DNA from 2 places in the Planococcus massiliensis genome. Region 1 is predicted to be linked to the other one. Evidence: a T-box and tRNA genes for the amino acid it is inferred to sense, from the RefSeq annotation. Region 1 holds a T-box; the other holds one or more tRNA genes.
The links. The T-box of region 1 lies ahead of serS (serine--tRNA ligase). A T-box ahead of a tRNA ligase gene usually reads a tRNA of that ligase, here a tRNA-Ser.
Positions count from the first base shown of each region.

Region 1 (14,409 bases):
AGCCGTCCAGTTTAATGGATAGCTGCTTTGAATGTTCCGCCGTGCACTTCCTGCGTGTCCATGATGGTGACAAATGCGGTTGGATCAATGTCTGCCACAATCTGTTTGAGCTTTGAAATTTCCAAACGCGTGACGACGACATAAATGACATCTTTCGCCGATTCTTCAAAACCGCCTTTGCCGTGAAGTTTCGTCACGCTGCGGCCAAGGCGCGAATTGATGGCATCGCCCAGTTCGATAAATTCATCTGAAACAATGAGCACCGCTTTCGTATCGTCCAGGCCTTGAATCACCATGTCAATGGTTTTCGAAGCAATGTAATAAGTCAAAATCGAATACATCGCATGTTCCCATCCCAGCACGAAGCCGGCCCATAGGAAAATGAAAATATTGGCGAACATCACGAATTCACCGACTGAAAAAGGCAGTTTGCGCGTCAATAAAATGCCGAGGATTTCCGTCCCGTCCAGCGCGCCGCTATTGCGGATGACGAGCCCTACACCTGCACCCAGGATCAGACCGCCGAAAACCGTGGCAAGCAGCGGGTCATCGACCACTCCAGGAATCGGATGCAGGGGAAATTCGATAATGGCAAGCGCTACAATCGCAAAAATCGAAGAGAGAAAGAAGTTTTTTCCGATGTGTTTGTATCCAAAGAAGAGGAATGGCAGATTGATGACTACCATCAAAATACCGAAAGGAATCGGCGTCAAATAATCCAAAATCAATGAAATCCCGATGATCCCGCCATCGATGATCGAATTAGGCACTAAAAAAAGCTCAATTGCAACAGCAGCCATTGTCGCACCTAATAAAATAAGGCAAAAACGCCCGATAAAATGCCGAAAGGACTCCTTTTTATGTTCTTTTACCATCAAATCTCCCCTATGTGTTCGCCTTTGTCTGTTTAAGCTATTTTTTATTTTACCTTTTATCGGGACGTTTGTCTTGAAAGCGGTTTTAAAATGGCAAAAAAATGCTACACTATCCCTAAGGAGCGATGTTTGATGAATGGCAGCGAATTAGATCATTTTTACATGCAATTGGCAATGGAAGAAGCGGAAAAAGCAGCAGCAAAAGGGGAAGTGCCGATTGGGGCAGTCATCGTCCGGGACGGGGAAGTGATTGCACGGGCCCATAACCTTCGGGAGACGACGCAAAACGCCGTGACTCATGCCGAATTATTGGCCATCCAGGAAGCCTGCCAGAAACTCGGCAGCTGGCGATTGGAAAATACCCAGCTTTACGTAACGTTAGAGCCTTGTCCGATGTGTGCAGGGGCCATTCTGCAGTCGCGCATTCCGCGCGTTATTTACGGGGCACGCGATGTGAAAGCGGGCAGCGTTGATTCCCTCTACCGGCTATTGAACGATGAGCGCTTTAACCATCAATGCGACGTGACGGAAAACGTCTTGGCAGAAGAATGCGGCCAGCTATTGACGAATTTCTTCCGGGCCCTCCGGGAGAACAAAAAGAAGAAAAAGCGGGAGTCCCTATTGTAAAGGCGCTTCCGCTTTTTTCTCGCTTAAAAACTGTGCAATTAACTTGTTCACGATATAAGCCTGTTCATGATGCACCCAGTGGGTAGCCTCGCCGACAAAAACCAATTCGCTGTCGCGGCAGAAATTCAGGCTTTCTTTTGCAAGCATCGGAGATAGAAATTGATCCCCTAACCCCCAGATGATCCGCACCGGCACGCCAATTTTTTCTTCAGGCGTCTGCAGCATGCTGCCTTTTCGGATCGCCCGGTACCAATTGAGCATCGCGGTCAATGCCCCTGGCTGCGCCCAAGCGGATTGATAAGCGGAAATCTCCTCTTCCGAGAACGTGTTTGGCCGGCTCGTCGATACTAAACTGCTGACCATTGTTTTAAAATAGTCCGCTGCCAATGTTTTCTCTGGAAGCTCCGGCATTTGGAAAAAAGCGATATAGGAACTCTTCACCCATTGCGCCGGATTTTTCTTCATGACCCGCGGCATCGCCTTTGGATGCGGAATGTTGACGGCGATGAGCTGATCCACATATTGAGGCTTAGTGGCAGCCAAATGCCAGGCGACTGCACCTCCCCAATCGTGGCCGATAATGGTAGCGCTTGTTCGTTCAAACCCCTCGATCAACCCGACAATATCATCGCGCAATAAATCCAATGTATAGTTTTCGATGCCTGCCGGTTTGTCGCTCAAATTATAGCCGCGCTGGTCGGGCACGACGACGCGGTAGCCTTTCGCTGCCAGCGGTTCGATTTGATGGATCCAGCCATACCAGAATTCCGGGAAGCCGTGCAGCAGCACGACAAGCGGTCCGTTTTCCGGACCTGCCACTGCCGTATGCAAGGTAATGCCGTTCGTTTTGACGTATTCAAAAGAGACCTGTTCCACTTCCATCCTTCCTTTCGATTAGCGTTTCCCTTTCTTTACCCGCTTTCACCAAAATAAAGAGCCTGGAAACAATCTATTTCCAGGCTCTTCTCATTTAGTTTATTGGATGATTTCTTTGCCGCCCATGTAAGGACGCAGCACTTCAGGAATCAAGATGGTGCCGTCTTCCTGCTGGCAGTTTTCAAGCAAGGCGGCTACGGTGCGGCCGATCGCCAAGCCGCTGCCGTTTAACGTGTGGACAAATTCCGGCTTGCCATTTGCTTCGCGGCGGAATTTGACGTTCGCACGGCGAGCCTGGAAATCTTCAAAATTGCTGCAAGAAGAAATTTCGCGGTACATTTCCTGGCTCGGAATCCATACTTCGATGTCGTATTTCTTCGCAGCAGTGAAACCAAGGTCGGCCGTGCACATTTTCAAGACGCGGTAAGGAAGGCCAAGAAGCTGCAGCACTTTTTCCGCGTGCCCTGTCAGTTTCTCCAATTCATCATATGAATCTTCCGGCTTCACAAAGCGCACCAGCTCGACTTTATTGAATTGGTGCTGTCTGATTAACCCGCGTGTGTCACGCCCCGCAGAACCGGCTTCAGAGCGGAAATTCGCGCTATATGAAGCAAAGGCTTGCGGCAGCATGTCCGCTGATAGGATTTCGTCGCGGTAGAAGTTCGTTACCGGCACTTCAGATGTCGGAATCATGAAGTAATCCTCTTTTTCAATCAAGAACGCATCTTCTTCGAATTTCGGCAATTGGCCGGTACCGGTCAAGCTGTCGCGATTGACCATATACGGCGGCAGCATTTCCTCGTACCCATGCTCTTCCTGGTGAAGGTCCATCATGAAGTTGATCAGTGCGCGTTCAAGGCGTGCCCCTAGCCCGCGGTAAAAGACAAAACGGCTGCCCGTTACTTTTGCTGCACGTTCAAAATCGATGATGTTCAAATCTGTCCCCAGGTCCCAGTGCGGCTTCGCTTCAAAGGCGAATTCCGGCTTTGTTCCCCATGTACGGATTTCCACGTTGTCGTCTTCAGAATCGCCGACCGGCACGCTGTCATGCGGAATGTTCGGCACACGCATCATGATGTAATTCAGACGCTCTTCCACTTCACGCAATTCATCGTCAATCACTTTGATCTGGTCGCCGACTTCGCGCATTTTGGCAATTGCTTCGTCTGCGTTTTCTTTATTGCGCTTCATGAGGGCAATGTTTTGAGAAGCTTCGTTGCGCTCTGCTTTCAACTTCTCTGTTTGCGCAATCAATTCACGGCGTTTGGCATCCACTGTTTCAAAATCGTCCAGCACGGAAATGTCTTCCCCGCGCTTCGCCAGTTTCGTTTTCACTTCTTCAAAATTCGCACGTACATACTTAATGTCTAACATGTAAATTCCTCCTCTAAATTTTCGGTCCATGGAAAAAAGGCAACAAAAATAGCCCCCATCCCTTGGTAAAAGGGACGAGAGCTACCCGCGTTGCCACCCTGATTGACCGGCAAAAGCCAGTCCTCTTCATTACATAACGGCCTTTAAACCGGCAATGGCTTCTGTCGCCATGCAACTCAGGGGTGGATTCACACGCGCTTTTCACCGGTTCGCACCAACCACCGGCTCTCTTTGGAAAAACAGACGTCCTACTAGTTCCCATCAACGTTTCTACTTTTAAATTAATCATACTTTACTATAAATTGAATCGTTTGGCAAGAGAGCTTCCGCGGCGGGAGGAACCATGTTCAGAAAGTATTCCATGATCCGGTGGTCATCGGTCAATTCGGGATGGAACGAGCAGCCAAGAAACTGCCCGCTCCGCGCCATGACGATTTTCCCCTCATGTTCACACAGCACTTCAACCGATGGGCCGGCACGGACGATATGGGGTGCACGGATGAACACCGCTTCAAAAGCGCCGGCCATTCCTTTGATCGAGAGCGCTGCTTCAAAACTGTCCACTTGACGGCCAAACGAATTGCGCGCTACCACCACGTCCATCACCCCGAGATGCGGCTCTTCGTATCCAACCACCGCACCTGCCAATAAAATCAACCCGGCGCATGTGCCAAACAGTGGTTTGCCGGTTTCTGCAAACTCCCGCAACGGCTCCAACAAGCCGCAGCGATCAATGGACCGGCGAATCGCAGTGCTTTCGCCGCCAGGCAAAATCAGCGCGTCTAATCCTTCTAAATCTTTTGGGCGCTTTACCGCAACAGCTTCCGCCTTGCAGGCTTCAATTGACCGCATATGCTCACGGACCGCTCCTTGCAGCGCCAAGACTCCGATGCGTTTCATCTTACCAGCCCCGCTCTTGCATGCGTTCTCCCGCAGCGATGGTGGAAATTTCAATTCCTTTCATTGCGATGCCCAGGTCTTTTGAAAGCTCCGCGATCAATCGGTAGTCCTGGTAATGAGTCGTGGCTTCAACGATGGCACGGGCAAATTTTTCAGGATTTTCCGATTTGAAGATGCCGGATCCGACAAACACCCCATCGGCTCCCAGTTCCATCATCAATGCGGCATCCGCTGGCGTTGCCACACCGCCTGCCGCAAAATTCACGACCGGCAAACGCCCTAATTCTTTTACTTCTTTCAAAAATTCATACGAAGCCCCTAAGTTCCGCGCTTCCGTCATCAATTCGTCTTCGCTCATGGCCACCACTTTGCGCACCTCTGCATTCACTTGCCGCAAATGGCGCACTGCTTCGACGATATTGCCCGTTCCCGGTTCGCCTTTTGTCCGGAGCATGGAGGCTCCTTCGCCAATGCGGCGTGCGGCTTCGCCTAAATTGCGGCAGCCGCAGACAAATGGCACCGTATATGTATTTTTTAACAAATGGAATTCTTCATCTGCCGGCGTCAATACTTCGCTTTCATCAATGTAGTCAACGCCCATCGCTTCCAGCACACGAGCTTCCACAATATGGCCAATACGCGCTTTGGCCATCACCGGGATCGAGACCGCCTTCATCACTTCTTCGGTAATGCGCGGATCCGCCATCCGGGCAACGCCGCCGTCTCTCCGGATATCTGAAGGCACGCGTTCTAATGCCATGACAGCGGTAGCACCTGCAGCTTCCGCAATCCGTGCTTGGTCCGCGTTGACCACATCCATGATAACGCCGCCTTTTTGCATTTCGGCCATGCCGCGTTTAACGCGATTAGTTCCTTGTTCACTCATTCCAAATTCCCTCCTCTTTTCTTTACACCTTCAGTATAATAAAGAGTGACCATATAAAAAGAACCAGTTTCATATAAATTCGTAAGGTCAGATAGGAGAATCTTATGGACATGCTGATGTTTCAACTTAAACGCGACGGTGCCATTCCTTTATACAAACAGCTTTACGAAGAAATCAAACAAGCCATCATCAGCGGCAAAATTTCGGTCGGCGTCAAATTGCCCAGCAAGCGCAAGCTTTCCGATTTTCTGGACATTAGCCAAACGACCGTTGAACTGGCGTATGGACAGCTTGTCGCTGAGGGGTTTATTGAAGCGCGGGACCGGAAAGGCTATTATGCCCAAGCCATTGAAGAACTGGCTTATCTCGACCTCCCGCAGGAAGAGCCGGTTCAGAGAGAGCATTTCGTGTATCAATATGATTTCAACTCCGGAAAAATTGATACACAGTCCTTTCCATTTGCGGCGTGGCGAAAAATCGCCAAAGAAGTGATGGACGAGAGCAACCACGAACTGCTTCTTTCCGGCCATCCGCAAGGAGATGAGGAGCTCCGCCAGGAAATTGCCCGTTATTTATTTCAATCGAGAGGGGTCGTCTGCGATAAAGACCAACTTATTATCGGCTCCGGTACCGAGCAATTGATGCCGCTGTTGATCCGGCTGCTGGATAAACATGTCGTCTATGGCTTTGAAAATCCAGGATACCCGCTCACGCACACCATTTTTGCCCACTATGACCGGAAAGCCGTGCCGATTGCGGTTGAAGAAGACGGCATTGATATTAGCGAATTAGAAAATTCCGCTGTGGATGTCGCTTACGTGACGCCTTCCCACCAATTTCCGAGCGGTTCGGTCTTGAGTGCAGCGAAACGGGCCCAATTATTGAACTGGGCGGCAGCGAAAACGGAACGGTTCATTATCGAAGACGATTACGACAGTGAATTCCGTTACACAAGCCGCCCCATCCCTGCCTTGCAAAGCATGGATTTGAGCGGCCGGGTCATCTACCTCAGCACCTTTTCCAAATCGTTGATGCCTTCCTTGCGCATCGCTTACATGGTGCTGCCGAAACGGCTGCTTGCCGCGTATCAGCAGACGTTTCTTCATTATTCCTCTTCCGTTCCGCGCACCGATCAGCAAATCGTCGCTGAATTTATGAAAGAGGGCCATTTTTCGCGCCACTTGAATCGCATGCGGAAACTTTATAAAAAAAAATTAGAACAGCTGACTTCCGCGTTGGCTCCGTATGCACCGGCAGTTACAGTTTCGGGCGAACAGGCAGGCATGCACATCGTATTGACCATCGAGACCCCCTTCTCCGAAAAAGAGTTGCTTGAGCTGGCCAAACAGCACAAAATCCGGGTCTTCGGCTTGGAATCCTACGATATTTTTGGACGAACACTTACCCCGCCAAAGATTGTCCTCGGTTTTGGCGGCTTATCAGAAGCGGAAATTGAACAAGGCATTGCCAAATTAATGCACTGCTGGGGAATCGATCCCCTTTAAAAGCACAAAAAAGCAGTTCCCTTATTTAGAAGGGGAACTGCTTTTGATTAGAATAAACCTGTAACGAAATCAACGGCTCCAACCCACATAGTAGAGAAGAAGCTTCCGACTGCTTGCATCGATAGAGAGAACCAGTTGGCGCGCTCTACTTTTTCAGTTGTAACGACTTCAGCTCCAGCATTTTTTCCATCCAGGTAGCCATAATCGGTGCCTTCCGTTTTTGCCACTTTAACCGAGCCGACCACTTTGTCTTTATCAACGCCAGCTTCCATTTCTCCGTCAGCCAGCACAGATTCATCGATCACCAATTCCGGCTTGTAAGAATCTTTGTCTACTGTGCGGATCAACATCTTAATCGGTTCTTTGACCGCAATATTTACTTTGTCTTCCTTGCCTTTTGTGACAGGCAAAGTTTCTTTTCCTTCAAACTGATAGCCGGCTGGCACGATTTCTTCAGTCGTGAATTGGCCGAAACCGAAATCAAATAAGGCACGTGTTGCATCAAAACGGGCTTTGTAAGAACCGACGCCTTCGCTATCCACAGCTTTCATCACAACGGCAATAAGGCGCGTGTCTCCACGTTTCGCTGTACCGGTAAAACTGTGTCCTGCAAAATCCGTCGTTCCTGTTTTCAGGCCGTCTACACCTTCGTATTCATAGATTAAACCAGGAAGCATCGAATTCCAGTTTTCCATGTTCGTTGCATCATCCGTGCCTTCACGGAAAACTTTTTGGGGAATCTTCGTTGTTTCTAAAACTTCAGGATACGTGTCCAACAAAGTTTTCGCTAAAAGAGCGACCGACCGAGCCGGCATGACGTTTTCATCTGTAGGGCCTGTACCTTCCGGCTGCATCCCCATCAAGTCTTTATTGCTCAAGCCTGTCGAATTGACGAATTTTGTATCTTTCAAACCGAACTCAGCGGCTTTTTCATTCATCAATCGAACGAATTCGCCTTCTGTACCTGCAATTGTTTCCGCAATTCCGATCGTTGCTGCATTCGCAGAATAGATCGCCATTGCTTCATAAAGTTCTTGGATCGTGTAGCTTTCATCTTTGCGCAAAGGAACATTGCTCAAACGCAAGTCCTGGGATATTTTGTAAGTATAGTCCGTCACTTTGTATTCCTGATCCCAAGTAATGCGGCCTTCTTCAATCGCTTCAAACAATAAATACTCTGTCATCATCTTTGTCATACTGGCAATTCCAAGCGGTGCTTCAGAATTTTGTTCGTATAATATTTTCCCTGTCTCAGCATCAACCAAAATTGCAGCATCCGCCATTATATTCAATGAATTCTCCGCTTTAGCTTGCTGCGGAATGATAATTGTCGTTAAGAAAACAGCCATTACAGTAAGCAACATCGTCATTTTTAAAACATTCTTCACCTGTATAAATACCTCCATCTATAAGTTTACCCATGCTATTCTATCATATTATATTGGTCCTGAAACAAAAACATGTAAAAAGCACCCTTTGCGCCTAAAATTAGACGAAAAAGGGTGCTGAAAGGTTTACTTATTACGAAATGGAATAGTTAGGTGACTCTTTTGTGATTTGAACATCATGCGGATGGCTTTCACGCAATCCAGCGCCAGTCATACGGATAAATTGAGCTTCTTCGCGCAAGGTCTGCAAATCTTTTGTTCCGCAATACCCCATGCCCGCACGAATGCCTCCTAGCAACTGATGGATTGTATCTGATAAAGGCCCTTTATATGGCAGACGACCTTCGATGCCTTCTGGAACCAATTTTTTGGCATCATCTTGGAAGTAGCGGTCTTTCGAACCTTTTTCCATCGATGCGATGGAACCCATTCCGCGGTAAGTCTTGAAACGGCGTCCTTGGAAAATTTCAGTTTCCCCAGGGCTTTCAGTCGTACCCGCGAGCAAGCTTCCTAACATCACGACATGGCCGCCAGCAGCCAATGCTTTGATAATATCGCCAGAATACTTGATGCCGCCATCGGCGATAATCGCTTTGCCGTGTTTGCGTGCTTCTGTTGCACAATCGTAAACAGCAGTGATTTGAGGGACCCCTACACCAGCAACCACGCGTGTTGTACAAATCGAACCTGGTCCGATCCCCACTTTAACGACGTCAGCTCCTGCTTCAATCAATGCTTTTGTGCCTTCTGCAGTTGCTACATTTCCTGCAATGATGGCCAGATCCGGATACATTTGACGGATTTGCTGCACCATATCTAGAACACCTTTGGAATGCCCATGCGCTGTATCTAAGACGATTACGTCAACAGATGCTTTCACTAATTGCTCTACGCGTTTCATCGTATCGGAAGTAACGCCAACAGCAGCGCCAACAAGCAAGCGTCCGTGTGCATCTTTAGCAGCGATTGGGAATTCAATGACTTTCTCGATATCCTTGATTGTGATTAGGCCTTTTAATACGCCATCGTTGTCCACAATCGGCAATTTTTCAATTTTATACTGCTGAAGGATTTTTTCCGCATCTTCCAGCGTAGTGCCCACTGGAGCCGTCACTAATTTTTCCCTCGTCATCACTTCATTGATCTGCAAAGAATAATCTTGGATGAAACGCAGATCCCGGTTTGTGATAATTCCTACCAATTTCTGCTCTTCTTCATTGTTTACAATCGGCACCCCTGAAATACGGTATTTCCCCATCAAATGTTCCGCATCAAACACTTGATGCGTTGGAGTTAAGAAGAAAGGATCGGTAATAACACCATTTTCAGAACGTTTTACAGTAGTTACTTGTTCCGCTTGTTCTTCGATGCTCATGTTTTTATGGATAATCCCTAATCCGCCTTGACGTGCCATTGAAATAGCCATCTTCGCCTCTGTTACAGTATCCATGCCGGCACTGATGATCGGTATATTCAGCTTGATCGTAGAAGTTAATTCCACCGATAAACTTACGTCTTTCGGCAATACTTCTGATCGAGCTGGCACAAGCAATACATCATCGAACGTTAAACCTTCTTTTACAAATTTAGACTCCCACATTATGGACCCGCCTCCTGCTTCCTTTTAAATATTATTGTAAGGTTATCAGCGCCGCTATGCAGTGTCAAGGAAACCCGAAGAAGAAAAAGTATTCGGACTTCTTGATGAAAGCATTTTTTGATTTCTTCTTCCATTTTTAGTGGAGAAGTTGGCGAAGCATATTGTTTAACCTCCTTGCCTTCTTTATAGATCAGAAATTTAGTAGAATTCCATTCTTCCATTAGGCTAGGCTTCAAGGTTTCAAATTGATAAACTACACTCATTTTTATTTGTCTTTTCAGTTTCTTTTAGAGTTTATCCAAAAATAGTGAGTGACAAAAAATTTGATTAATAACAAAAAAGCCGTTACCGGCTACGGTAACGACTGATTCAGGGCCCAGCGACGTCCTACTCTCACAGGGGGAAACCCCCAACTACCATCGGCGCAAAAGAGCTTAACTTCCGTGTTCGGGATGGGAACGGTTTCCGTAAACAAAGTTGGTTAAGTCCTCGATCGATTAGTATTCGTCAGCTGCACGTGTCGCCACGCTTCCACCTCGAACCTATCTACCTCATCGTCTTTGAGGGATCTTACTTGCTTGCGCAATGGGAAATCTCATCTTGAGGGGGGCTTCGTGCTTAGATGCTTTCAGCACTTATCCCGGCCACACATAGCTACCCAGCGATGCCCTTGGCAGAACAACTGGTACACCAGCGGTGTGTCCATCCCGGTCCTCTCGTACTAAGGACAGCTCCTCTCAAATTTCCTGCGCCCGCGACGGATAGGGACCGAACTGTCTCACGACGTTCTGAACCCAGCTCGCGTACCGCTTTAATGGGCGAACAGCCCAACCCTTGGGACCGACTACAGCCCCAGGATGCGATGAGCCGACATCGAGGTGCCAAACCTCCCCGTCGATGTGGACTCTTGGGGGAGATAAGCCTGTTATCCCCGGGGTAGCTTTTATCCGTTGAGCGATGGCCCTTCCATGCGGAACCACCGGATCACTAAGCCCGTCTTTCGACCCTGCTCGACCTGTACGTCTCGCAGTCAAGCTCCCTTGTGCCTTTACACTCTGCGAATGATTTCCAACCATTCTGAGGGAACCTTTGGGCGCCTCCGTTACTCTTTAGGAGGCGACCGCCCCAGTCAAACTGCCCGCCTGACACTGTCTCCCACCCCGATCAGGGGTGTGGGTTAGAATTTCAATACAACCAGGGTAGTATCCCACCGACGCCTCCTCCGAAGCTGGCGCTCCGGGCTCAAAGGCTCCTACCTATCCTGTACAAGTTGCACCAAAATTCAATATCAGGCTACAGTAAAGCTCCACGGGGTCTTTCCGTCCTGTCGCGGGTAACCTGCATCTTCACAGGTACTATAATTTCACCGAGTCTCTCGTTGAGACAGTGCCCAGATCGTTACGCCTTTCGTGCGGGTCGGAACTTACCCGACAAGGAATTTCGCTACCTTAGGACCGTTATAGTTACGGCCGCCGTTTACTGGGGCTTCAGTTCGCACCTTCGCTTGCGCTAAGCACTCCCCTTAACCTTCCAGCACCGGGCAGGCGTCAGCCCCTATACGTCACCTTACGGTTTTGCAGAGACCTGTGTTTTTGCTAAACAGTCGCCTGGGCCTATTCACTGCGGCTCTCTCGGGCTATTCACCCTACCAGAGCACCCCTTCTCCCGAAGTTACGGGGTCATTTTGCCGAGTTCCTTAACGAGAGTTCACTCGCTCACCTTAGAATTCTCTTCTCGCCTACCTGTGTCGGTTTGCGGTACGGGCACCTCCCGCCTCGCTAGAGGCTTTTCTTGGCAGTGTGAAATCAGGGACTCGAGGATGAATCCTCTCGCCATCACAGCTTAACGTATCAGGAATGGGATTTGCCTCATTCCACGCCTCACTGCTTGGACGCGCACAACCAACGGCGCGCTCGCCTTATCCTTCTGCGTCCCCCCATTGCTCAAACGGCGGGGAGGTGGTACAGGAATATCAACCTGTTGTCCATCGTCTACGCCTATCGGCCTCGACTTAGGTCCCGACTGACCCTGAGCGGACGAGCCTTCCTCAGGAAACCTTAGGCATTCGGTGGACGGGATTCTCACCCGTCTTTCGTTACTCATACCGGCATTCTCACTTCTAAGCGCTCCACCAGTCCTTCCGGTCTGACTTCAACGCCCTTAGAACGCTCTCCTACCACGGACCTCAGACGAGGTCCATCCACAGCTTCGGTAATCCGTTTAGCCCCGGTACATTTTCGGCGCAGTGTCACTCGACCAGTGAGCTATTACGCACTCTTTAAATGATGGCTGCTTCTAAGCCAACATCCTGGTTGTCTAAGCAACGCCACATCCTTTTCCACTTAACGGATATTTGGGGACCTTAGCTGGTGGTCTGGGCTGTTTCCCTCTTGACTACGGATCTTATCACTCGCAGTCTGACTCCCAATCATAAATCACTGGCATTCGGAGTTTGTCTGAATTCGGTAACCCGGGATGGGCCCCTAGTCCAAACAGTGCTCTACCTCCAGGATTCTCAAAGATTGAGGCTAGCCCTAAAGCTATTTCGGAGAGAACCAGCTATCTCCAGGTTCGATTGGAATTTCTCCGCTACCCACACCTCATCCCCGCACTTTTCAACGTGCGTGGGTTCGGGCCTCCAGTAAGTGTTACCTTACCTTCACCCTGGACATGGGTAGATCACCTGGTTTCGGGTCTACAACTGCATACTCATGCGCCCTATTCAGACTCGCTTTCGCTGCGGCTCCGCCTTCTCAGCTTAACCTTGCATGCAATCGTAACTCGCCGGTTCATTCTACAAAAGGCACGCCATCACCCATAAACGGGCTTTGACTACTTGTAGGCACACGGTTTCAGGATCTGTTTCACTCCCCTTCCGGGGTGCTTTTCACCTTTCCCTCACGGTACTGGTTCACTATCGGTCACTAGGGAGTATTTAGCCTTGGGAGATGGTCCTCCCGGATTCCGACGGAATTTCACGTGTTCCGCCGTACTCAGGATCCACTCGGGAGATCCGAACTTTTCAGCTACAGGGCTGTTACCTTGTGCCGCGGACCGTTCCAGGTCGCTTCGCTTAAATTCGGATTTTGTAACTCCACATTGAGTGTCCTACAACCCCAAGAGGCAAGCCTCTTGGTTTGGGCTGTTCCCGTTTCGCTCGCCGCTACTCAGGGAATCGCATTTGCTTTCTCTTCCTCCAGGTACTTAGATGTTTCAGTTCCCTGGGTCTGCCTTCTCATGTGCTATGAATTCACACATGGATACCGCCCCATTAAAGGCGGTGGGTTCCCCCATTCGGAAATCTCCGGATCACAGCTCACTTACAGCTCCCCGAAGCATATCGGTGTTAGTGCCGTCCTTCTTCGGCTCCTAGTGCCAAGGCATTCACCGTGCGCCCTTTCTAACTTAACCAAGTGGTTGGTTAAAAAGTTGATCCCAATTGGGATCGTGCTTACAGAAAATCGCTTGTTTCACTTTGTTTCAATGTCGTTCTATCCAGTTTTCAAAGAACAAGTTTGAACGTTCCCCCGGCTTTCGCCTGAAGGTGAACCTTCAAAACTGAACGCAAAACGTCAACCCAAGAGCTGCGCTCTTGGTTCCGAATAAATCCTTAGAAAGGAGGTGATCCAGCCGCACCTTCCGATACGGCTACCTTGTTACGACTTCACCCCAATCATCTGTCCCACCTTCGGCGGCTGGCTCCCATAAGGGTTACCCCACCGACTTGTTCACTCAAAACTGGATAGGCGACATTGAAACGGGTGAAACCGCTGGTTTCCGTAAACAAAGTTGGTTAAGTCCTCGATCGATTAGTATTCGTCAGCTGCACGTGTCGCCACGCTTCCACCTCGAACCTATCTACCTCATCGTCTTTGAGGGATCTTACTTGCTTGCGCAATGGGAAATCTCATCTTGAGGGGGGCTTCGTGCTTAGATGCTTTCAGCACTTATCCCGGCCACACATAGCTACCCAGCGATGCCCTTGGCAGAACAACTGGTACACCAGCGGTGTGTCCATCCCGGTCCTCTCGTACTAAGGACAGCTCCTCTCAAATTTCCTGCGCCCGCGACGGATAGGGACCGAACTGTCTCACGACGTTCTGAACCCAGCTCGCGTACCGCTTTAATGGGCGAACAGCCCAACCCTTGGGACCGACTACAGCCCCAGGATGCGATGAGCCGACATCGAGGTGCCAAACCTCCCCGTCGATGTGGACTCTTGGGGGAGATAAGCCTGTTATCCCCGGGGTAGCTTTTATCCGTTGAGCGATGGCCCTTCCATGCGGAACCACCGGATCACTAAGCCCGTCTTTCGACCCTGCTCGACCTGTACGTCTCGCAGTCAAGCTCCCTTGTGCCTTTACACTCTGCGAATGAT
Region 1 covers NZ_CCXS01000001.1:60,572-74,980, forward strand. The annotation lists gene BN1080_RS00295 (YitT family protein) at 12-875, opposite strand; gene tadA (tRNA adenosine(34) deaminase TadA) at 1,008-1,502, shown strand; gene BN1080_RS00305 (alpha/beta fold hydrolase) at 1,494-2,378, opposite strand; gene serS (serine--tRNA ligase) at 2,478-3,752, opposite strand; T-box leader at 3,820-4,026, opposite strand; gene pdxT (pyridoxal 5'-phosphate synthase glutaminase subunit PdxT) at 4,038-4,652, opposite strand; gene pdxS (pyridoxal 5'-phosphate synthase lyase subunit PdxS) at 4,654-5,538, opposite strand; gene pdxR (MocR-like pyridoxine biosynthesis transcription factor PdxR) at 5,643-7,043, shown strand; gene BN1080_RS00330 (serine hydrolase) at 7,091-8,449, opposite strand; gene guaB (IMP dehydrogenase) at 8,565-10,031, opposite strand; gene BN1080_RS00340 (hypothetical protein) at 10,031-10,252, opposite strand; rRNA gene BN1080_RS00355 (23S ribosomal RNA) at 13,821-14,409, opposite strand, start outside.

Region 2 (14,409 bases), 2.2 Mb from region 1:
TCATGGCATCTCGCCCGTTCGTACGGAAGAATGTATCTACATCCCGAATCGGCATACTGCTGCCAACGATCAAATCGCAAGCATCTAATTCTTCGAACAGCACTTTAGCAAGAACCCCTTCATCCATTTCATCCTGGCAATGCTGCTCAACAATTTCCCAATACAGCGCCGATGCTTTCTGCCATTTCTCGGTAAATCCCTGCTGCTGCCGTGCCTCCAGTCCAAGCTTCCATAATTCTGTTGGAGGCGCTTGGATGTGATGGGTTACAACAGACTGCGCATCGCGCATCATCGGACTTTCATCAAAAACAACATACGTTTCCGGTTTAACGCTTGCCAAAAATAATGTCAACGGCTTCGAAACTGGCTGCGGGCCAATCCGAATCACTGTATCAGGGACCACGGCTTCTTTAAATTCCCCATTCTTCAATAAAGCGTCATAGGCATCAATGATTAAATGCCGGTCCTCGGCCTTAACCCCTGAACGAAGATTGGATAAAGGATCAGCTAAAATCGGCCAATTTAATTCTCGAGCAAACTTCCAAAATTCCGAAGGCATCCGCTCTGTCATTTCACCGACTACTAATAAGCCCCGTTCTTTAGCCATTAGGTTTTGAAGGAACGTTTTGGTTTCTTCATTCAAGACAAACTCCCCGGTAAAATGCATCATCTCTCCCGGGCTTTCATAGGTTTGCTCAAAATCGATCCGCAATGGTTCACGGAATGGCACATTTAAATGTACAGGGCCTTTTGGCGCCGTTTTCGCTGTGGCAATCGAACGGTGCAAATGCCGGGAAAGAAAACTCAATTGATTTTCCGGTTCCGGCATCGGCAAATCTGCTGACCACTTCACATGGGAGCCAAACAGATTGATTTGATTGATCGCTTGAGGCGCACCCACTTCGCGCAATTCGTGCGGACGGTCAGCCGTCACTACCAATAAAGGAACTCGTGCATAATACGCTTCTACAATGGCAGGAAAATAATTAGCTGCAGCAGTTCCAGATGTGCAAAGAAGCATCACTGGACTGCCGGAAGCTTTCGCCATCCCCAAAGCAAAATAAGCTGCTGAACGTTCATCGATTTGACGGTAAACCGTCAAGCCCTCCTGTTTCATACACGCATAAGCAAGCGGCGTCGAACGGGAACCTGGACTGATAACTACATTTTTCACTCCAAGATGGACGAGTGAATGGGTAAAAGCTGATACATACTCTGTTAATGATTTACGATTCGTCACTCATTTGACCTCCAAGTACACGGAGCATCGGTCTGAATTTAACCCATGTTTCGTCATATTCTGCTTCCGGATGGGAATCTTCAACTATTCCCCCACCCGCATATAAATAAGCATCTTTTCCATCAAGCAAAGCTGAACGGATTGCGACAGCGAATTCGCCGTCGCCTTTTGCATCGATCCAGCCAACAGGAGCAGCATAATAGCCCCGGTTCATCGTTTCGTACTGGCGGATCAAACTCATCGCCTCCTGTTTCGGTTCTCCTCCAAGAGCAGGCGTCGGATGCAGATCCCGTACAAGATCCAATAGATTGGATCCATCTTTCAACTCCCCTTCGACTGGCGTATAAAGGTGTTGGATATCCCGTATTTTCATCAGCTTCGGCGTTTTCGGCACAAACATCTTCGAACTATGTGCATCGAATACCTGGCTGATCATCTTCACGACAAATTGATGCTCCGAACGGTTTTTCTTATCATTTAGTAATTCATTGCCAAGTGCGGCATCAATTTCTACCGTTTTGCCGCGTGGAGTCGATCCTGCTAAACAAGTTGACAGTGCTTGGCGGTCCTCCACTTTAACCAATCGTTCAGGTGTCGCCCCAAAGAAAAACTGATTTTCAGCTTCCATTCCGAAAAGAAAACTTTCCGGCTGTTCTTCTGAAACTTGGGAAAGAGCAGATGCCGGTGCCAAAGGCTGATCAAAATTCAGCTTTAGTGCTCGGGCAATTACGACTTTTTCCGCCTGTTTCGCTTTAATAACAGCCGTCACTTTTTTAATGGAATCAAGATATTCATCTTTTTTCAGTTCTGTCCGTTTAACGACTAGCGGTTTACGGTATTTTTTGAGTTCTGATACTTGAGCGGAATGGATTAATCGATCCCGTTCTTTACGCAATGCATCAAAAGCAGTAAACGTATCTTTATCCTTTGTGATGAGATGGATACTGACATATGCCCGTTCACCTTTAATAATCATTTGAAAAGTCGGCACAGCAAAATAGGCTTCTGGAAATTTTGTCCATACGCTATCTTTCTCATTTAACGGATCGAAAGAGAAGCCGCCGAAAAGAATGGGCTGAACTTCCCGCTCTTCATTGACAATTTGTTTGCATAAACTTTGCCACTCTTCTTTAATTTGCTCGAAGCGGCCGTGCGGGCTATGGGCTGATATTACATGCGCATGTCCAAGACCGACCCACGTAAACGTCTTTTCCCGGTTCTGCCAAAACATCCGTTTCCCTTTAAACTGCTGTTCACCCGCTTCAAAAAAAGCCAAAGCCGACATTCTGGATACCTCAATCGTTTCCGTATAAAATCGATACGCCAAGTAACGCGTATCCGTAAAATTTTCCGGCGATGAATACTGCTGTGAATTCATCAAATTACCTCCGTTTTTCATTTAAATGCAAAATACACGTGATAGTTCACTTTTTAAATCTCTACCCTCTATCATACTCTTTTCTTCCAATTTCAGCACACCATATGCTGTATTTACCGTGAATTTGAAGTACAATAAAGGGTGGAAAGAATTAAAGGAGAGGTACACAACATGACACATTCCATTCAGGCAGACAGCGGCTGGCGCGTATGGTGGCAATTAACTCGTCCACATACATTAACCGCATCGTTTGCTCCCGTATTTTTAGGCACCATGATCGCCATCAATTATACCGATATCCATTGGGGATTATTTCTCGCCATGCTGATTGCGAGTTTATTGATTCAAGCGGCAACCAATATGTTCAATGAATATTATGATTTTGCCCGTGGATTGGATAATGAAAAATCTGTCGGTATCGGCGGTGCTATTGTCCGGAACGGGGTCAAACCCAAAACTGTTTTATCACTTGCTTTGCTTCTCTATCTAATCGCTGCTGTTATCGGCATTTGGATTTGCTCTCAAACCAGTTGGTGGCTGCTCGTCGTAGGCGGTGCAGCGATGGCTATTGGCTATTTGTATACAGGTGGCCCATTTCCTATTGCTTATACCCCATTTGGTGAATTGTTCTCAGGAGTCGTTATGGGCTATTTAATTGTAATTATTGCGTTCTATATCCAAACGATGTCTGTCACAGTAGAAGCATCATTGCTAGCCGTACCAAGCACCTTATTAGTTGCAGCGATCATGATGACTAATAATATCCGTGATATGGTCGGAGATGCTGCAAGCGGCCGAAAGACATTGGTTATCCTGACAGGCAGACCGGTCGGAGTAATGATTCTGGCTTCATTCTTTGCTATTTCATATTTATGGATCTTGGCTTTAGTGATTTTCAATGATTTAACCCCGTGGACCCTTTTAGTATTTCTAAGTGCCCCTAAAGCATTCAATGTTGTGAAAACTTTCAAACGCTATACTGCGCCGCTTGAAGTTATGCCAGCAATGAAGGCAACAGGAATTACCAATACTTTATTTGCCTTCCTGCTTGGGATTGGGCTCTTGATTCATCATCTACTATAGAAAAAAGAGGTTCTTCTTAATTGAAGAACCTCTTTTTTCATCTAAAGAAACAGCCATTCGTTAAGGTAAAGTTTTGAACAAAAGAAAAAGTGCCATGCAATTGAATGCATGGCACTTTTATATGACCCCTACGGGATTCGAACCCGTGTTACCGCCGTGAAAGGGCGGTGTCTTAACCGCTTGACCAAGGGGCCAATTACTGGCGGAGAAGGAGGGATTTGAACCCTCGCGCCGGTTTCCCGACCTACACCCTTAGCAGGGGCGCCTCTTCAGCCACTTGAGTACTTCCCCAGTATGGCTCCGAAGGTAGGATTCGAACCTACGACCATCGCATTAACAGTGCGGTGCTCTACCACTGAGCTACTTCGGAATGGTGGGCCTAAATGGACTCGAACCATCGACCTCACGCTTATCAGGCGTGCGCTCTAACCAGCTGAGCTATAGGCCCATATGTATAATGGAGCGGGTGAAGGGAATCGAACCCTCATCATCAGCTTGGAAGGCTGAGGTTTTACCACTAAACTACACCCGCATAAATGGTGGGTCAGGACGGAATCGAACCGCCGACACTTAGAGCTTCAATCTAATGCTCTACCAACTGAGCTACTGACCCACATTTGAAAGATAAAAATGGCGGTCCCGACCGGGATCGAACCGGCGATCTCCTGCGTGACAGGCAGGCATGTTAACCGCTACACCACGGGACCATTTGGTTGCGGGGGCAGGATTTGAACCTGCGACCTCCGGGTTATGAGCCCGACGAGCTACCGAACTGCTCTACCCCGCGATAATGATAGTCTTACTAGTTTCTTCTATTATATAGAAGTTTTTAAAAGGATAGTCCACACATTTTTTATAAAGATGGAGGAGGAAGAGGGATTCGAACCCCCGCGGGATTTGACTCCCCTGTCGGTTTTCAAGACCGATCCCTTCAGCCAAACTTGGGTATTCCTCCGTGATAATAGATAAATGGTGGACCTTGCAGGACTCGAACCTGCGACCGGACGGTTATGAGCCGTCTGCTCTAACCAACTGAGCTAAAGGTCCTAAAAAAGTGGCGGCAGAGGGGATCGAACCCCCGACCTTACGGGTATGAACCGTACGCTCTAGCCAGCTGAGCTACGCCGCCAGGATCTTTAAAATATATAGTTGGTGGAGCCTAGCGGGATCGAACCGCTGACCTCCTGCGTGCAAGGCAGGCGCTCTCCCAGCTGAGCTAAGGCCCCATTGAATGGTCGGGAAGACAGGATTCGAACCTGCGACCCCTTGGTCCCAAACCAAGTGCTCTACCAAGCTGAGCTACTTCCCGAACTGAGATGCTTCTTATAAAAATATGGCGCGCCCGAGAGGACTCGAACCTCTAACCGCTTGATTCGTAGTCAAGTACTCTATCCAATTGAGCTACGGGCGCTTATTCATGATGAAAACCTGACGGTTTTTTTCTGCAAACAAAGATGGTGCCGAGGACCGGAATCGAACCGGTACGGTAGTCACCTACCGCAGGATTTTAAGTCCTGTGCGTCTGCCAGTTCCGCCACCCCGGCATGGGTCGGCTTTGAATTGCTGCAAAAAAATGGAGCGGAAGACGGGGGTCGAACCCGCGACCTCCACCTTGGCAAGGTGGCGTTCTACCACTGAACTACTTCCGCAAAAATGGTGCGGGTGAAGGGAGTCGAACCCCCACGCCCGAAGGCGCTAGATCCTAAGTCTAGTGCGTCTGCCAGTTCCGCCACACCCGCGTGGCAATAATGAAATTAAAATGGTGAGCCATGAAGGATTCGAACCTTCGACCCTCTGATTAAAAGTCAGATGCTCTACCAACTGAGCTAATGGCTCTCACAAAAAGTGGTGCCGGAGAAAGGACTTGAACCCTCAACCTACTGATTACAAGTCAGTTGCTCTACCAGTTGAGCTACTCCGGCGAAAGAGAAAATAATGGTGGAGGATGACGGGATCGAACCGCCGACCCTCTGCTTGTAAGGCAGATGCTCTCCCAGCTGAGCTAATCCTCCAGTATGTATGCCCAGCGACGTCCTACTCTCACAGGGGGAGACCCCCAACTACCATCGGCGCAAAAGAGCTTAACTTCCGTGTTCGGGATGGGAACGGGTGTGGCCTCTTTGCCATCATCACTGGACTCTTTAGTTTTTGAAAGACAAGTTTTATTATACCAATTCTGACCGGTATTTCAAGCTTTTTTTAAAAAAACTTTTGCCTTATTCTTTCAAAACTGGATAGGCGACATTGAAACGGGTGAAACCGCTGGTTTCCGTAAACAAAGTTGGTTAAGTCCTCGATCGATTAGTATTCGTCAGCTGCACGTGTCGCCACGCTTCCACCTCGAACCTATCTACCTCATCGTCTTTGAGGGATCTGCAGGGCAGGTTGCCCACGTGTTACTCACCCGTCCGCCGCTAAACTGGAAGGAGCAAGCTCCCCCAGTTCCGCTCGACTTGCATGTATTAGGCACGCCGCCAGCGTTCGTCCTGAGCCAGGATCAAACTCTCCATTATAGAGTAGTGTTGATTGCTCAATACTGCTGGCGCATCGCCGCCTCCGAAAAGGCGCGCGATTCGCTTCGATCTGGCTGAGCCTGATCAGTAATTTATTGACGTTTTGCTGTTCAGTTTTCAAGGTTCATGTTCGCCGCACTCATTGGCGACTTTATTAATATACCTTAGGTCCGACTTGTTGTCAATACTATTTTAAAATATTTTTTCGGTCGTCTTAAGGACATATATAAATATAAACCGCCGAGCGCAGAAAATCAACCCCTTTTTCTAAAAAAGAATGATTTTATTTTTCCGTAGTCTGCTACGAATAAGATTATGCCGCATAATACCACTGTTCCGCCTATAATTTGAGAAGAACTTAATAGCTCTCCAAGTATGAAATAAGCCAGTATAGCAGCTCCCACGGGCTCAAAAAGAATCGCGATCGAAATGACGTTCGTACTCACCCACTTCAAAGACCAATTGAATAATGTGTGGCCAAGTAAGTTAGGAATAATCGCTAAAAGTAAAAACCACATCCATTCGGAAGCAGGATACGGGCCAAAAGATTCGCCTTTTGCAATTATATAGAAGAACAATGTTATTGTACTAAAGCTATAAACAACAAAAGTATAGGTGATGAGCGATAATCTTTGGCGTACATCCTGGCCAAATAGCAAGTAACCTGTGATAAGGGCACATGCAATCAACGCTAATATATCTCCATATAAAGCGGAACCGCTAATTTTAAAATCTCCATAGCCAATTAATACACTGCCGAGTACAGCGATTGCTCCAGAAACGAGCGTTTTAACTGATAGCTTCTCTTTAAAAAAGAAATAGGTTCCTGCGAATGCGAATAAAGGCTGTAAGGTAACAAGAACCGTTGAACTGGCAACAGAGGTGTAATTCAACGATTCAAACCATAGAATGAAATGGAATGCTAAGAAAATCCCAGCTATTGAAGTGAATGCCCAATCTTTTTTGCTTAGCTTCTTGATTTCCTGGGTATATTTCATAAAGAACACCGGACTCATAAGTAGAACGGAGAAAAGCATCCGATAAAAAGCAGTGACTCCTGAATCAGCAGAAGTCATTTTTACAAAAATCGCTGACAGCGCGACAGAGAATACACCAATGATGATTGGGATCAAAGGATGAACAACTGGTTTTTCCATAAAGACGCCTCTTCTCTCTATTGCTTATGCAAAGTTTCACACTTTAAATAGTGTGACATGTCCCCCTTTCTTTATCAACCATCATTTGAAAGGAGTGCTGATATGGATTTTTTCACCTTTCTTCCTCTCGCTTCCTTTGAAACTTTTATCAAACTTTTGGTTGCCGCACTTTTAAGTTTAGTTATTGGGCTTGAACGAGAATTGAAAAGAAAACCTGTCGGCTTAAAGACGAGCATCGTCATCGCGACATTCAGCTGCTTATTGACCATCATATCAATTGAATCTGCTTATCTTGCAGAAGGGAGTGAATTTGCGAATGTTAATATCACGATGGATCCGTTGCGTTTAGCTGCACAGATTGTTTCCGGAATCGGTTTTCTTGGTGCCGGCGTTATTTTAAAACGCGGCAATGATTCCATCTCTGGTTTAACTACTGCTGCTATGATTTGGGGTGCTGGCGGCATCGGTATCGCCGTAGCAGCAGGTTTTTATGTAGAAGCTGCATTTTCAGTGCTGATTATCCTGATCGGAATCGAGGTTGTCCCTCCCCTTCTTTTCAAATTCGGGCCAAAGCGATTGCGGTTAATAGAAGCGAATATCAAGATTTTCATTTCAGACCCCTCCCATATTGAGGAGGCCATTAAAGAAATAACGTCAGAAGGCGTTATTATAGAAGCTATGTCTTTGTTTCAACACAGAGAAGAAGATTTTCCTTGCCATGAAATTGCGATACGCGCTTCTTTTTTGCAAGAGACAGAAACTGTAGCTTTATATGAAAGGATTTTAAAAATAAAGCATGTTGAGAAAGCGGAAATTGAATTGATCAGCTGAGGAGGAATTGGGATGAGTGAATTTTTTACATTATTAAAAGGCGGGAACAAACCATCATTGCTGGCTGCGGTGATGAACACAGTAATCGCAATTATGAAAGGAATTGCATTTTTCTTTACAGGAAATGTTGCCATGTTTGCTGAAACGATGCACTCCATTGGAGACGCCGCGAACCAATATTTTGTTTTCATCGGCTCTGCATTATCTAAAAAGGCGCCGACTCAAAGATTTCCGAATGGGTTTGGCAGGCTTTTAAACCTTGTGCTGTTAGGAGCTGTCTTGGTCGTTGGCATCATGGCTTACGAAACAATTGTAGAAGGCTGGCATCAGCTGACTCATCCAGTTGAAGCTGAAGGATTTATCATTAGTGTTGTGGTCTTATCGATAGCCATTATTCTTGAATTTGCTGTTCTTTATAAAGCCGGCAAAGAAGTGTTGCATGAAGCCGGAGTTAAAGGCGGCATCATGGCACCTGTCACGACAAGCTTTGGCCATTTAAACCGTGCAAAGCCTGCTACTAAACTTGTATTTATGGAAGATTTGGTCGCAACAAGTGGTGGCGTACTTGCATTGATCGCTGTCCTAATTGCTCATTTTACCGGCTTCCTTGCAATTGAAGGGGCTGCTTCCATCGCAATCGGCCTCATGATGTTTTATGTAGTCATGAAGGTGTTTCTCGAAAATGCCCGCGGTGCGATTGGCGAAACGGATGAGCAAATGGTCAACCACATTGCCCATGTCCTGTTAGACCACCCAGGGGTGCGGGATATTAAAGAACTTGAAGTGGTAAAAGAAGGTGAGTTTCTGCATGTTGAAACAAAAATTGAAATTGATCCTGAATTGTCCATTAAAGAAGCAGATGAATTGCAGGATTTGTTAGCACAGCTTATTTTAAGCCAGCCAAGCGTCGATGATGTCCTTGTAACATTTGATGCAGACGATGGCGAAACACATTGGAAACATTTAAGCACACGCCCTGAATCCCTGCCACCTCTTAGAGAACCGAAAGCATAGAAAAAGACCAGGCTCAATGCCTGGTCTTTTTTATGCTTAAAGTGAAGCTTGAAGAATTTGTTTTACATCTTCTCCATTTAATTTAGCAAAATTGCCAAATTCACCATAGACCATCGCTTTTTCAGCCATTAAATCGATTTTCGAATCGTCTATGCCATAATAATCCAGTTTCGTCGGCGCTCCTAATGAAGTCCAGAATTCCTGTAAACGGTCGATTCCTTCAAAAGCAATCGCTTCTTCCGTTTTCCCTTCCGGATCTACATCAAATACACGAACGGCCAATTGGGCAAATTTGCTTGGATTTTCTTTTGCATTGTGGCGCATCCATTGCGGGAACAGGATGGCCAATCCGCCTGCATGCGGAATGTCATAAACTGCTGATACCGCATGTTCGATATTATGTGTGCCCCAGTCTCCGCGATAGCCCATTTCCAGGAATTTGTTCAAAGCAATCGTACCTGCAAACATAATGGTTTCACGATGTTCATAGCTTTGAAGATCTTCCATCAACTTAGGCGCCGTTTCAATAACCGCTTTTAATACCCCTTCACACATCCGGTCTTGAACTGGCGTATGGCTTGCATTATTGAAATACTGCTCGAAAATATGGGACATCATGTCGACAATTCCATATACCGTATGGTTTTCCGGTACCGACATCGTATAAGTAGGATCCAGAATTGAAAATTTAGGGAATGAAAAAGGGCTTCCCCAACCGTATTTCTCTTGCGTTTCTTCATTCGTAATAACAGATCCAGCGTTCATTTCAGAACCGGTTGCTGCAATGGTTAATACTGTACCGAAAGGCAAAGCGCCTTGAGGCTGGGCTTTACGGGAGACGAAGTCCCATGCATCTCCATCATATGTAGCACCACATGCGATCAATTTCGTACAATCAATGACTGAACCGCCACCGACTGCCAATAAAACATCGATGTTCTCTTTTTTGCAGATTTCAACGCCTTTTCGCGCGGTTGTAATCCGCGGGTTCGGCTCTACTCCACCTAATTCGAAGATTTCAAGGCCTGCTTGGTTTAAGGTATCCATTACTTCATCATAGAGGCCATTCTTCTTGATGCTGCCGCCACCATAGACTACTAAAACTTTTTTGCCGTAATTTGGCAATTCTGTTTGGAGTGATTCGAGTTGGCCTTTGCCGAAGATCAATTTTACTGGGTTATAAAAAGAAAATGAATTCATTGTTTTAACCTCCTTTTCCTTTACTATTATGTCGATAGCCTAAGGAAAACGCAAAAATTATGCACTAAAAAAAGCCGTTCCTTTGTTTCTAGGAACGGCCATTTTTTCTTATACCCAACCACGGAAGCGTGCAGCTTCTGCAGTTCTGCGGGCACCTACCATATAAGCGGCAAGTCGCATGTCGATATTGCGCGTAGTTGCAACGTTATAAACGTTTTCAAATGCATCGACTAGCTTTTTGTTCAGTTTTTCATCTACCTCTTCCTGTGTCCAGTAATAACCTTGGTTATTCTGTACCCATTCGAAGTAAGAAACTGTAACGCCGCCGGCACTTGCCAATACATCCGGAACAAGGAGAATCCCTCTATCTGTGAGGATCTTTGTCGCTTCTGCCGTCGTTGGACCGTTAGCCGCTTCTACGACAATCGAAGCTTTGATGTTCGGCGCGTTTTCAGCGGTAATCTGATTCGAAATGGCAGCAGGGACGATGATATCGCAATCCAGTTCAAACAATTCCTTATTTGAAATCGTATTATCGAATAAAGTAGTCACAGTGCCAAAGCTATCACGGCGATCTAGCAGGTAATCGATATCCAATCCGTCCGGGTCATGCAATGCACCGTACGCATCCGAAATGCCGACTACTTTCGCTCCTGCATCGTGCAAGAATTTTGCAAGGAAGCTTCCTGCGTTGCCAAAACCTTGGATAACGACACGTGCGCCTTTCATATCCAAACCGCGTTTTTTAGCAGCTTCATTAATAACAATGGTTACCCCTTGAGCAGTCGCTTTATCCCGGCCTTGAGAACCGCCTAGGACAATCGGTTTACCGGTAATGAAACCAGGTGAATTGAATTCATCGATTTTGCTGTACTCGTCAAACATCCAAGCCATGATTTGAGAGTTTGTAAATACATCCGGTGCTGGAATGTCTTTGTTCGGTCCAACAATTTGACTGATCGCTCTTACGTAGCCACGGCTCAATTTCTCGATTTCATGCATGGACATTTCACGTGGATCACAGATGATGCCGCCTTTACCGCCACCATAAGGCAGATCGACAATGCCGCATTTAAGCGTCATCCACATCGACAATGCCATAACTTCTTCACGGTTTACTTCCGGGTGGAAACGCACTCCGCCTTTTGTCGGCCCTACTGCGTCATTATGCTGCGCACGGAATCCAGTGAACACTTTTACATTTCCGTCATCCATTCGAACCGGAATGCGTACTTCCATAATCCGCATCGGTTCCTTAAGAAGTTCATACATCGATTCTTCGTATCCAAGTTTATCCAATGCAGTTTTGATCACGTTCTGCGTTGACGTCAACAAGTTCAGGTTTTCAGCCATTGTTTTAATTCGCCTCTTTATATTTATAGTAATTACTCCGCCACTAGTGTAACATAATTGACTTTGGATTTGCTAGGTTGATATTATTTTGCGAATACTTTTTGGATGCGCTCAATCGCCCAGTCCAAGTCCTCTTTCGCAATAACCAGAGGCGGCGCAAAACGGATCACCGTATCATGCGTTTCTTTGCATAATAAACCAAGCTCTTTTAGCTGCTCGCAATAAGGGCGAGCTTCTTCCGTCAACTCCATGCCGATGAACAAACCGCGTCCGCGCACTTCTTTAATAGAAGGATGTTCGATTTCGCGAAGTCTTCCCATGAAATATTCTCCAAGTTCAAGAGAACGCTGTGCCAAATTTTCTTCTTGCAGTACTTCCATTGACGCAATCGATACGGCACAAGCAAGCGGGTTGCCGCCGAATGTAGAGCCATGCGAGCCCGGGTTGAATACACCTAGAATATCGCTGTCAGCGACTACACACGAGATCGGGAAGACACCGCCGCCAAGTGCTTTTCCAAGTATGTACATGTCCGGGTTTACGTCTTCCCATTCACACGCGAACATTTTGCCTGTACGTGCAAGGCCGCATTGAATTTCATCGGCAATGAATAGGACGTTATTCTCACGGCAAAGTTCTCTTGCTGCCTTCAAAAAGCCTTCTTCCGGCATAATGATTCCTGCTTCGCCTTGAATCGGTTCAATCAAGAATGCAGCTGTATTTGGCGTAATAGCAGCTTTTAAGGCTTCAAGATCTCCGAAAGGAATCAAATTGATGCCCGGCAACATTGGCCCGAACCCTCTGCGGTATTCAGGATCAGAAGATAATGATACCGCTGTCATTGTACGGCCATGGAAATTTCCGTTGCACGCAATGATCTCTGCTTGTCCCTCTTCTACCCCTTTAACATCATAAGCCCAGCGACGAGCAGCTTTAAATGCTGTTTCGACCGCTTCTGCTCCTGTGTTCATCGGCAATGCCATTTCTTTTCCAGAAATCTTGCAGATCATTTCATACCAAGGAGCCAGCATGTCATTGTGGAAAGCACGTGAAGTCAAGGTTACACGATCCGCTTGGTCTTTCAATGCTTGAATGATTTTCGGATGGCGATGGCCTTGGTTTACTGCCGAGTATGCAGAAAGCATATCCATGAATTTATTGCCTTCCGGGTCTTTTACCCATACACCTTCTGCTTCTGTGATGACGATTGGCAGTGGATGATAGTTGTTGGCACCGTATTTTTCAGTAGTTTCAATGATTGTTTGCGTCTTAGTCATGTCAATTCCTCCTTATTTTTAAAAAAGGCAGACGATCAGTCTGCCTTTTCAATGAATAATTATAACATTAACGGAATGATTATAACATTTCAGAAGTAGTTTTTGCTTGCAAATGAAGTGTTAAATAATCCGGTCCGCCTGCTTTAGAGTCAGTCCCTGACATATTGAATCCACCGAATGGCTGGTATCCAACGATTGCGCCTGTACAGCCGCGGTTGAAGTAAAGGTTTCCGACATGGAATTCTTCACGCGCTTGCTCCAAGTGTTCGCGGTTGTTCGTGATGACCGCTCCAGTCAAGCCGTATTCTGTGTTGTTGGCAATTTCAAGCGCCTGATCAAAATCTTTCGCTTTTGAAATTCCGATGACTGGCCCGAAGATTTCTTCTTGCATAATGCGTGAATTCGGGTCTAAATCTGCAAAGACCGTCGGGTTCACGAAGTAACCTGTTGAATCATCGCCAGTTCCGCCGACCACTAAACGTCCTTCTTCTTTTCCGATTTCGATGTAATCCGTAATTTTTTTGAATGCCGCTGCGTCGATAACCGGTCCCATGAAGTTCGATTGTTCAACTGGATTACCGATCGTCAATTCTTTCGTCAATTCGATAACGCGCTCAAGCACTGTATCGTAAACGTCCTCGACGATCACTGCACGTGAAGCTGCTGAACATTTTTGTCCACTGAAACCGAATGCTGATTTCACAATCGTTTGAGCAGCCAGTTCAAGATCGGCTTCTTTATCAACGACCATTGTATCTTTACCGCCCATTTCAGCGATTAAACGTTTGATCCAAATTTGCCCTTCATTCACTTTTGCAGAACGTTCGGCAATGCGAAGTCCGACTGCACGTGATCCTGTGAATGAAATAAAGCGAGTTTTCGGATGGTCAACCAAGTAATCCCCAACTTCTCCGCCTGGTCCTGGGATGTAGTTGACGACACCTGCAGGCATGCCCGCTTCTTCAAGAACTTCGATGAATTTATAAGCTACGATCGGAGTTGTTGACGCTGGTTTTAATAGAACCGTATTTCCTGTCACCATTGCTGCAACCGTAGTTCCTGCCATGATCGCAAATGCAAAGTTCCATGGGGAAATGACAACGCCGACACCTAGTGGAATATAGTCATAGCGGTTGTATTCACCCGGACGGCTTTCAACAGGCATGCCGTCTTTTAGGCGAAGCATTTGGCGGCCATAATATTCCAGGAAGTCAATTGCTTCCGCTGTGTCTGCATCCGCTTCGTTCCACGGTTTGCCCGCTTCTTTGGTAAGAAGTGCAGAGAATTCGTGTTTGCGGCGGCGAATGATCGCTGCTGCTTTGAACAATACGTCTGCGCGCACTTCAGGCTTTACTTTTTTCCA
Region 2 covers NZ_CCXS01000001.1:2,228,672-2,243,080, forward strand. The annotation lists gene menD (2-succinyl-5-enolpyruvyl-6-hydroxy-3-cyclohexene-1-carboxylic-acid synthase) at 1-1,240, opposite strand, end outside; gene BN1080_RS11015 (isochorismate synthase) at 1,227-2,618, opposite strand; gene BN1080_RS11020 (1,4-dihydroxy-2-naphthoate polyprenyltransferase) at 2,790-3,701, shown strand; tRNA gene BN1080_RS11025 (tRNA-Glu) at 3,824-3,895, opposite strand; tRNA gene BN1080_RS11030 (tRNA-Ser) at 3,902-3,992, opposite strand; tRNA gene BN1080_RS11035 (tRNA-Asn) at 3,997-4,071, opposite strand; tRNA gene BN1080_RS11040 (tRNA-Ile) at 4,073-4,149, opposite strand; tRNA gene BN1080_RS11045 (tRNA-Gly) at 4,160-4,233, opposite strand; tRNA gene BN1080_RS11050 (tRNA-Phe) at 4,239-4,314, opposite strand; tRNA gene BN1080_RS11055 (tRNA-Asp) at 4,333-4,408, opposite strand; tRNA gene BN1080_RS11060 (tRNA-Met) at 4,412-4,488, opposite strand; tRNA gene BN1080_RS11065 (tRNA-Ser) at 4,564-4,656, opposite strand; tRNA gene BN1080_RS11070 (tRNA-Ile) at 4,672-4,748, opposite strand; tRNA gene BN1080_RS11075 (tRNA-Met) at 4,757-4,830, opposite strand; tRNA gene BN1080_RS11080 (tRNA-Ala) at 4,852-4,927, opposite strand; tRNA gene BN1080_RS11085 (tRNA-Pro) at 4,934-5,010, opposite strand; tRNA gene BN1080_RS11090 (tRNA-Arg) at 5,036-5,112, opposite strand; tRNA gene BN1080_RS11095 (tRNA-Leu) at 5,157-5,245, opposite strand; tRNA gene BN1080_RS11100 (tRNA-Gly) at 5,276-5,350, opposite strand; tRNA gene BN1080_RS11105 (tRNA-Leu) at 5,356-5,440, opposite strand; tRNA gene BN1080_RS11110 (tRNA-Lys) at 5,462-5,537, opposite strand; tRNA gene BN1080_RS11115 (tRNA-Thr) at 5,548-5,623, opposite strand; tRNA gene BN1080_RS11120 (tRNA-Val) at 5,638-5,713, opposite strand; rRNA gene rrf (5S ribosomal RNA) at 5,723-5,838, opposite strand; gene BN1080_RS11130 (DMT family transporter) at 6,469-7,371, opposite strand; gene BN1080_RS11135 (MgtC/SapB family protein) at 7,474-8,202, shown strand; gene BN1080_RS11140 (cation diffusion facilitator family transporter) at 8,215-9,216, shown strand; gene BN1080_RS11145 (iron-containing alcohol dehydrogenase) at 9,253-10,416, opposite strand; gene BN1080_RS11150 (Glu/Leu/Phe/Val family dehydrogenase) at 10,525-11,769, opposite strand; gene BN1080_RS11155 (ornithine--oxo-acid transaminase) at 11,853-13,046, opposite strand; gene pruA (L-glutamate gamma-semialdehyde dehydrogenase) at 13,126-14,409, opposite strand, start outside.
Region 2: it has a tRNA-Ser gene. The T-box ahead of serS (serine--tRNA ligase) is inferred to sense a tRNA for this amino acid. The anticodon was not compared.